3 regions of the Peribacillus muralis genome follow, and region 3 is predicted to be linked to each of the others. Evidence: riboswitches for the same ligand, from Rfam matches in the RefSeq annotation. Region 3 holds a riboswitch; each other region holds the start of a gene.
What was found. A riboswitch is a leader RNA that binds a small molecule or an ion and turns the genes downstream of it on or off. The one in region 3 is predicted to bind preQ1.

Region 1: another riboswitch for preQ1. It lies ahead of ABE28_RS02135 (QueT transporter family protein); the one in region 3 lies ahead of ABE28_RS17775 (VUT family protein).
Region 2: another riboswitch for preQ1. It lies ahead of queF (preQ(1) synthase); the one in region 3 lies ahead of ABE28_RS17775 (VUT family protein).

The regions. Positions count from the first base shown of each region.
Region 1 covers NZ_CP017080.1:443,619-446,901, reverse strand. Annotated here, with positions in the region: gene ABE28_RS02150 (DUF3892 domain-containing protein) at 1-143, shown strand, start outside; gene ABE28_RS02145 (hypothetical protein) at 230-1,042, opposite strand; gene ABE28_RS02140 (YbaK/EbsC family protein) at 1,143-1,616, opposite strand; PreQ1 riboswitch class I at 1,780-1,824, shown strand; gene ABE28_RS02135 (QueT transporter family protein) at 1,830-2,315, shown strand; gene ABE28_RS02130 (TVP38/TMEM64 family protein) at 2,436-3,092, shown strand; gene ABE28_RS02125 (PAS domain-containing sensor histidine kinase) at 3,208-3,283, shown strand, end outside.
Region 2 covers NZ_CP017080.1:486,487-489,769, reverse strand. Annotated here, with positions in the region: gene ABE28_RS02345 (aspartate kinase) at 1-84, opposite strand, end outside; gene queF (preQ(1) synthase) at 644-1,141, opposite strand; PreQ1 riboswitch class I at 1,249-1,294, opposite strand; gene ABE28_RS02335 (DMT family transporter) at 1,424-2,281, shown strand; gene ABE28_RS24815 (BA3454 family stress response protein) at 2,543-2,677, shown strand; gene qoxA (cytochrome aa3 quinol oxidase subunit II) at 3,150-3,283, shown strand, end outside.
Region 3 covers NZ_CP017080.1:3,655,499-3,658,781, forward strand. Annotated here, with positions in the region: gene ABE28_RS17770 (alpha/beta hydrolase) at 1-62, opposite strand, end outside; gene ABE28_RS25170 (hypothetical protein) at 435-659, opposite strand; gene ABE28_RS17775 (VUT family protein) at 887-1,429, opposite strand; PreQ1 riboswitch class I at 1,481-1,523, opposite strand; gene ABE28_RS17780 (SRPBCC family protein) at 1,728-1,913, shown strand; gene ABE28_RS17785 (hypothetical protein) at 2,168-2,767, opposite strand; gene ABE28_RS17790 (TetR/AcrR family transcriptional regulator) at 2,928-3,283, shown strand, end outside.

The DNA.
Region 1 (3,283 bases), 1.7 Mb from region 3:
TCGACTACCCGACTGCCCTTTCCGAGGCTAAGGCAGGTCAACTTGCCAATGTTGATGTCTTCCATAAATATGGACGTGACATATTGCGGAGTGAGCCTGATGGAATCAAGGAAAACAATCTCGACCAACTGCCAGAGTTTTGATATCTTGGGGGAGCTGCCTAATATGGGCAGCTTTTTCTGGCATCTAGCTCCAAACACGAGAAAGAACCAGCATGATTGCCGGTTTCTTAATTCTCATATTGATATGATTCGGAGAGTTCGAGCAGATGTCCACAGCACTCGACCACTTCAATGATCTCCATCCATGACATGTCCAGCCCCAATTCATTAGCATGCGATATTTTATCCCGTAATTTCCGGATGGCATTCGCATCCTTCCTTCCCTTACTTTTTGAGGGAATTTGGAAAAAGTGCCTCATTTCCTGATCTTTATGGATAATATCGAACTTGTCACTGATTTGAAGACACTCTATGATGTTGATATCTTCATTTTTATCAATTCTGCGCCGATATAATTCAGTTGCCTTATCCAAACGGTCCTCGCTGATCATGGAGTGCCAGCTACCATCACCGAATCTATGCAAAATGATGTCGCTCAGCCTCATTTCCAAAAGGGTGATATATCCGAATATCAACATCCTGATGGGCGGCTTTTGAAGGTCTGCATGAGTTATCAACTTTTTAATTGAATTATTCTCCAAAACGAACACTCTTGTTTTATTTTTAAAAATATGAAGAAGTTGAATCAAAGGGGTAGAATCCGAAACAAGCTCCCGTGGAGAAAAGCTTCTCAAATACTTCGAGATCCTCCCTTCACCAAGCTCTTCCCTTTCGATATATCCGATGATATCCCCTTGATCTTGCACTGCCATTATATCGAAATTCTTACTCTCCAGCGCCTTCCGTATAACGAGCGCTTCATCATTTTTATGACAGGCCTCAAGCTCTTGGGCTACACTCTTAACCGTGATGTTTTCTTCATAAAGAGTTTTAAGACTAAGGTAGCTACTATTGTTTTTTCGATGACTTCCGCTTAACATCCTTCACACTCCAATTATGAATTTTCTTCACGATCATCTTTAAGTCCACCCTAGCGTAATTCCGTTTCTTAAAAATATCCTTTTCATCCCTGCTCCCCGCTTATTCCCAATCCTTACACACATCAACCCACTCCTTAGCACCTGAATATTCAAATAATTGTGCAAGTGTAAGCTTTATCGCAGAATTCGTACTGCCGCAAGCGGGAAATACTGATTCAAAGCGCTTCATCGATATATCAAGAAAAACATCCAGCTCATTCGCCAATCCAAATGGGCAAACGCCGCCGATAGCATGCCCAGTCTGTTGGAGCACTTCATCTGGAGCCAGCATCCTTGCCTTGAAGCCGAATGTCTGGCGAAACTTCTTATTATCGACTTTTGCATCCCCGGCTGCTACAACTAAAATCGCCTTGTCCCCTTCTCCCCTGAAGGATAGAGTCTTAGCGATCCGTGCTGGGATGACGCCAATGGTATCCGCTGCCTCATAAACCGTAGCACTTGACGTTTCGAACTCCATCACTTCGCCTTCCAGATTCCATTTTTCAAAATGATGTTTGACACTTTCAATTGACACGTCACTCTCACTCCTTCTGCTTCTCTATAAAAATAATATCATCCTTCCATGCAAGAAATCAAAAATCCGTTTGGCTTACATGAGGCTTTGTCATGCAATAACCATTCTTTACACATTGACGAAATAGGCATATATCGACTACTATTAAGTTTCGGGCAAAAACCTATACGTGGTTCGTAACCATCCCACGATAAAAAACTAGGAGAGAAAAAAATGAATAATCGTACCCTCGTGATAAGCGGGATATTGGCTGCCTTATATGTGGCGGTCTCATTCGTGTTTCAACCAATATCTTTTGGCGCGTACCAATTTCGGGTTCCGGAAATACTGAACCATCTGATTGTATTCAATAAAAAATATATCTATGGCATCGTAGGCGGTGTATTCATTTCGAATCTGCTTTTTTCACCTATGGTTCCATTTGACTTGGTTTTCGGGGTCGGGCAATCCATACTCGCCTTGCTTCTGATCATTTTTGTTTCGCGGTTCATTAAAGGCGTCCAAGGACGGATGATCGCGACGATTATCTTTTTCACGTTCACAATGTTCTTGATTGCAATCGAACTGAACCTTGCCTTTGGTTTACCATTCTGGTTAGGCTGGGGCACCACAGCCGTTGGTGAATTCGTTGTCCTTTTGATTGGTGCACCCGTCATTTATGCAATGGACAAAAGAATTCAGTTTGAAAAGTGGCTTTAAAGGAATCATCGCTTCCTGAACCTACTATACTGTAAAAGAGCTGTCTGCATTATGCGACAGCTCTTTTTTCACCAATTAACCTTGAGCTGGTAAACTATAAGTAAGAATGGTGGTGACTCTTTGAAAAAATTCCTGACTTTGATCATTTTGTTGGGTATCGCAATATTTATTTTAACAAATGCAGAACTATTCACTTTAGTATGGAAAAGTGACCTGGAGTCAGTTATTGGCATATTGAAGGAAAACCTTTCACTCACCTTTTTGGTCACATTCGTATTGATGTTTGTTCAGAATTCTTTTACAATCATACCCTTAATTTTGCTCCTGACGATCAATGTCACGATATTCGGCTTCTTATATGGTTACCTTTGGAGTTGGTTCTCGAGTGTAGTAGCATCAGGCTTGATCTTCTATGCAGCAAGAAACTGGTTTCAAGACCTCCTTTTAAAGAAGCTGGATAAAAAGTGGCAAGAAAGTGTTGTGGAGCACGGGTTTATGTACGTCTTTACAGGAAGGGTTTTCCCGCTTATCCCAACAAGCCTGATCAACTTGGCGGCAGGAGTCAGTTCGGTTACATTCAAGGATTTTTTAGTGGCGACGACACTCGGAAACCTGATTTACTTTTTCTTTCTATCGCTAATTCCATATGGCCTGCTTACAGTTGAAATGAACCAATATACGTTAGCTGCACTCGCACTGCTCTTTTTATTATTTTTCGTGATCTACAAACGGGTTAAAAAGAAAAAGAACCAACGCATCTTCCGAAAAAACAGGTGACCACCTCGTCTCCTGTTTTTTAATTTATGATTGTGCATATATTTTTCTTCGATAGTTTGTTAAAATGTGTATGTAATTTTACCATTGCAATGTCTTAAAATCAGGGAGAATCTCCATGTCCAAGCGCTCCATTTTAAGTATATATATCCTTTCCGGGGTTCTTATACTAGTCGTGTTCGACTATTTCTTAA
Region 2 (3,283 bases), 1.8 Mb from region 3:
CGGATCAGCTGTCACAATTTCGAATACCTTCTTGATTTGTTCACCTGACGCCAGTGAACTTCCGCCAAACTTCGCAACCTTCATCTCGACATCCCCTATTATTATAAAAATTCTGTCAACATTAACTCTCCCTATTATTACGTTTTTCAACGAAACAATCAAGAACAAATTCCTTTAGAGGAGGACAAATGTATTTTCAAAAAGGACAATACGACCATAAAACTGTATGATGACAGGGAAAGGAAAAAACGTTCCATCGCTCTCAATTTTTAAATTTCCGGAGCTTGGATTTCATTCAGCTTTGCTTGAAAAAAGATAGAATACCATTTACCTATAGGTCTGTGTTGCGGTGATTAGACGGTTGCTTCCACTGCAGGCACTCACTTATCCAGAGGGGTACCGGCACCGCTTATTCATTTTCATGTTCGTGTGAATGAGCAAGGATTCTTAGTGAAGGATGACACGCCACAGTTGGTAGCAATTTAGGGAAAAGCAGATAAAATGCGGAGTGAAAAGAAGGATTGGCGGTTATTCGATATGGATGAAAAGCATGAATGCGCAGGCTGCTTAAAGGGGAATCAATACTATTCAAAAGGATTTCGAAAGTAAAATCCTTCGAAACCCTTTTGATATTTCTTCCTTTTTAACGATTATCCACGGTTTCAGGGTATAAGTCATGATTCATCAAGCGGTAATCCGCCATTTCTTCATACTTCGTCCCTGGCCTTCCGTAGTTTGTGTATGGATCGATGGAAATGCCGCCCCGGGGTGTGAACTTGCCCCATACTTCAATATATTTTGGGTCCATCAATTCAATTAGGTCATTCATGATGATGTTCATGCAATCCTCATGGAAATCACCGTGGTTACGGAATGAGAATAAATACAGCTTCAAGGACTTGCTCTCGACCATTTTCACACTTGGAATATAGCTGATGTATATGGTTGCAAAGTCCGGCTGTCCGGTTATCGGGCATAAGCTAGTGAACTCCGGGCAATTGAATTTGACAAAATAATCCCGGTTAGGGTGTTTGTTATCGAACGACTCGAGAATTTCTGGAGCGTAGTCGAATGGATATTTTGTTCCTTGATTCCCAAGCAATGTTATTTCCTTTAATTCTTCTTCTTTTCTTCCAGACATAAAAAGTCCTCCTCTTCCACGCTTGTCGGGGGAGATTCATAAAATGGGCCTCTATATAACAAAAAACCATATCTCTAAAAAGATATGGTTGATTCGCGAAAAATATCAAAGCCATAGTTTTTTTAAGAGGGTGATGCTATGAACCTCTCCCATTATCGGGAAATATATTGAAATAGCCATAGTAAATATAGAAAAAAAAAATCAATCTGTCAATCCAGCTCTCGTAAAATGAGTTTGATTCCTATCCATATTCCGCTTAGAATGGAGAGGAAGATATCCTAATTGAAGGAAGAGAGTATACAAATGTGGATTTTTGCTGCACTCATCACCAGTATATGTTTCGGTATCAATAACAGCATTTTCAAGTGGAGCAGCGGAAAAGGTTACTCCAAGATACATATCCAATTTTTCTTTTACTTTACGGCCTTCATCATGGCACTATTGTATGGCGGGATCGTAGATGGTTTGACCACAAATTGGCTATCCATCTTGCTTGGAGCTGCTATCGGGATCCTTAATGCTAACGGGAATATCCAGATGGGCAGTGCGTTTGAAAAGGGACCGGCAAGCTTGACATCACCGTTGATTGCGGCCAATGCCATCTTCCCCATCCTTTGTGCTGCGATCATTTTTCATGAGCATATTTCTTCGTTGCAGTGGACCGGGATCGCCTGTATGCTCCTTGCTACCCTTGTCATTCAGTATACCCCTAACGCGAAGGGCAATCATCAATATTTCCCCTGGATGATGCATACATCATTTGCAATATTCTCATTCGGTGTACTTGGGATCTTAATGACAACGACCACGCGCCTTCATTTGAACTCACTTGATATCCTGGTATCGATGTATGGCGGCGGAACACTTTATTTGATGGCCGCATCGGGCATGAAGAATGAAAAACTCAAGTTAAACGAAGTGAAAATCGGCTCTCTAGTAGGCTTGTTGAGCATCATTGCTTATGTATGTTATTTCTTCGCTTTAAATACCGGAATTGCCAGCATCATTTTTCCAGTGGTGAGCTTGAACTGTTTAATCGTAGTTTTTGCCGGTTGTTACTTATTCAAGGAAAAACTAAAGTCCTATCAAATTGCAGGGGTTTTGGCAGCCTTGATAGGGATTATCTTAACTAAAATATAAAGAAACGGCCTTGCTTCCATAACACAGCAAGGCCGTTTTCATTTTACCGAGGATGATTTTCCATTTCCTGCACTAAAATTTCACTTTTAATGTCCATGCTATCATTAAAATATTGACAATTTTCACAATATATCAGATAATTATGAATATTAAGCAACATCGTCGTTACGCCGAAATGTTTGATAAATCCTCACCCCCGGGTATACAAGAACCGTACACCCATCCCATTAAACTAAGCATTCAAGAAAGGAAAGATGAATCATGGTAAAAGTTACAGTGAAAGTTGATTATAAAGGGAAATCCTATCAAACGAACGTCCTCACGGATCCTAGTGCAAACCAGGAACAGATTTTACAGCAGGCCCTTCATCAAGTCCAGAAGCAATGGAGTGAATAATAAGAAGCAGGCATCGTTTTCAGATACCTGCTTTTTTTATGTTTTTAGGCTAAATTCCTCAATTTATACGCTTGATGATCCGTTGTCTTTTTATATTAAAAAACAAATAAAACGCTTATCCCCCTCGTCTTATTCATCTCCCTCATATGGAATATTATTCTAATGTAATTTTATTGAAATTTTACCAATTCAAGAACGGTTCTTTTGAGAATAAATTTCATTTAAAAACACCTTTAAAATGTATTAAATTAATAAGCTATTATACTTCTTTTCTTATTATATATCCAACTAATAACCTCATATCCCATTCTTTCACTATCTCTTCATGAACTTTTTGTGACATATGTCACTTTTGATTGTTTTTTTCCATATATGATACTAATATAGAGACGTCAGTTTGTGAACAATGTAACACTCACTCTGAATAACTTGTTATTTAGAATTTCCAATAAAGAAAGAAAGGGGTATCTATATGAAAATGAAATGGGCTTTATTAACTATAATTTTTTCCATCGCGACTGTACTAACTGGTTGCGATAACCCATTAGCTGTGTTGGATCCAAAAGGTCCTGTAGCAGCAAACCAAGCTAATGTGATCATGATTTC
Region 3 (3,283 bases):
AGTAAAAGGACTGCTCTATTTCCACCTCTGTATGTGAATGACTCAGGTGCTTTCACTTTCATCTAACTAGGACCTTCTTTCTGCTCTTGTTGATAAATAGAATCTAAATGATTTTTATCAAAAAATCAATTAATACCCCTTGAGTAGGGTTAACTTCTATCCTAATCCGTATTCTCATAGAACAAATCATTATCGGATATAGTAACCTTACACACTACATATAACTCATCCGTTCCGAAGCACATTTTACTATGATTAAATTTATTTAGCAATCGTCATTTAACCATTTTTTTTAGAAAAGTAAAATGCACCTTGTGATACGATGTACAACGAATGACACTTTACTGATGAAATCCGGAGACGTGAACCAACACTCTTACAAAAAAAAACAGCTCTATGGCTATGAAATGGAGAAGACACCCTCTGCCCCGCCCTTAAACGGATGGTAACAAGGAAGTTAATGAAATACCCGCGGAAAGAGTCCGAAAGCAGGAAATATTATTTCTCGCCAATTTCAGCTGTTTACTCGCCAATTCCGGTCGTTTACTCGCCAATTCCGGCTGTTTTCTCGCCAATTTCGGTCGTTTACTCGCCAATTCCGGTCGTTTACTCGCCAATTCCGGTCGTTTACTCGCCAATTCCGGTCGTTTACTCGCCAATCGGGCTTTCCCTCATGAATGTCGCTACCTCATATTTCCGGAATTTAAAAAAGGGCCTAATTTGGCCCTTTTGCCTCTAATTCTTTATGCTTGCGATAATTGGCGCAGGAGAGTTTCATGCATTCGCCTTGGACATGTGGTCCGTACTTTTTACGGAAGGCTTCCAGGCAATAGCATCTGTCTTGTTTCTTTTTGGATCCATCCATCAAGCGTTTCACTCCTCCTATTTAACCGGAGACTACGCGCTTCTCCAGCCTGATATGGATTCGTCCGAGCAGTAGGGCACCGATCGACTGAATGATCGTTTTTACGATGATTTGACCGATGATGGCTGCCGGTACGGCTTCCCATGGCAAGATGTTGGCACCGAGTGGGCTTAGGCCAATCACGACAAAAAGCACTGAATCGAAAAAGCCTCCAACGATTCCGCTGTAAAACACCCTCCAGCTCATCGGCAGCTTTAGTCGGGTGTAAATTTCCGTATCGGCCGTTTCTGCGACCACGAACGATAATGCGGAAGCGAAGACGATCAATAATGTATCCCCTAATAAAAATGATACACATGCAGATAATATTAGTGCGATGATGATGCAAAAATAGGTTTTCGCCCGGCCGAATTTATTTTGGACCAGATCTCGAAAGATGAACGTTCCCCCAATCAGCAACGTTCCCATCGGTATGATGAACATACCAAATTGTAAAGGCATAAAAGCTGCTGTCACCACATTTGCGGTGATGATGGATACTAAATACAGTAAAATTCTTAACATGTCTTACAATCTCCTCTTACAGAAAAAACAGCACCCTAAGAAAGAGTACTGTTCTCCTTAGTTTTTTTGAGAGGGTAGCTAGAACCTCTTCCGCCGAGCGGATCATTATTTTCCTTTTTTATCGTAGCTTGAAAATGATTGGAAATCAAGCAGTTTCCAGCTAGCTTAAAAAATGATGATACTCTGAAAGATGGGGACAAGACGATTACCTTAAAATATGATGAATACGCAGCCGAGGTCATGATTACTGTACCGGAAATCGAGGAAAAAAGGAAAATCACATTTTCTTGGGGAAACGATGGTTACCATCCTGTTAGAAGAAGTGGGTGCCCCAAGCACGAACGAATCAGGTTTGAAAGCCGATGACCCCGAGATCCTAAGCAAAATGATCGGCCAAAAAGAAGGGTGGGTATATACATTCACTTGCTTAAAGGGCCATCTGGAAAATGGCGTGCATACATTGTGGGCGTCCATCGTTTTTTAACATGGACTCATGGATTTGAGTCCATCACTTTTAGATACCTTCCAGGTTACCATCATCCGCTTCATCCCCAATGAGCATGAATTCAGTTGATAGTACTCGATTTCCTGGATGCACGATAAATATGTCTACTAGAGGGTCAGTTTTTTTAAAAAATGGGCGAGCGAATAAAAAAAAACCGTCAATACGAAGATTATTGAAGATAATATTCCTAATTTCTTTTTCATATTAGTCTCTTTCCTCCAATTTCAATATCCTCATTTTATCATATAAGGGTGATGATGGAATTGGATTGAATCGATTATGGGTTCCTTTTTTTCTGTTACCGACACGTTCATATCTCCCATGAATTGATCATGTACATATAGCTGTAAAGTCCAAATGCCGGTTTCATTAAATGTTAAAACCGTGGTCGCCATGGATACAGGAACATCAATGCATTCGCTATCAAAGCTGACTGGTTGCGGCGTATACGCTTTAGGTAATTCTTTGATGGGCGTTTTTATATTGATCAATACCCCTTTAGCTGAATGGCTTATTCCATCAGCATGAGTGGCCGTTACCTCTAGTTCGCCTAAGGGAATTTCTTCACCATTTCTCCAAAACAGCCATTCCAATACGATTTCCTGATCCACTAATAAGGGTTTATCCATATAGCCGAATTTTCGCTCCGTCCCCCTTAACACATGCAGCAGCATCACATCTTTCACTTTTTCTGTTATCGTGAATGTTTTTGACGCATTTAATGGATCGTAAGCGAATCCATCATCTTCAATACTCCATTCAGCATCGGCGTCGTTAGGAATTGATAAACCAACAAGCAGGAACAGAAATATAACAGCATGTTGTAATTTCATAGGTCTCCTTTCTAGGCTCAACGTTTACTATGTTAGACGAGGCAGGCAAGCTTTAGTTACATATATATGGAAATCTTTGCAACGCTCCGTCATTTGACAGTTTATAACAAATGGGTTATATTTTAATTGACCATTGGTTAATAAATAAGGAGGTGCTCTGATGTCACCAAGGAAATCGGCAGATAAAGAATTATCAAAGGAAATGATTCTGAAGGAAGCTAGACACCTTTTTGCCACCGTCGGGTATTCGAGCGTTTCCATGAGGCAATTGGCGAAAACATTGAATTGCAGTCACGGAGCCATTTATTATCATTTTAAAAATAAGGCAGAAATCTTTTATGGCTTGGTGAAATCGGATTTTTTCGCTTTAAATCTCTTAATCGATGAAATCCTGCTGTCCGACAATCTCCCTCAGCAAAAATTGGAAAAGGTCTTATTGTGCTTTATCGAATTCGGCTTGACTCAGCAAAATCATTATTCCATCATGTTTCTATCCAAGGAAAAGGAAATTCAGCA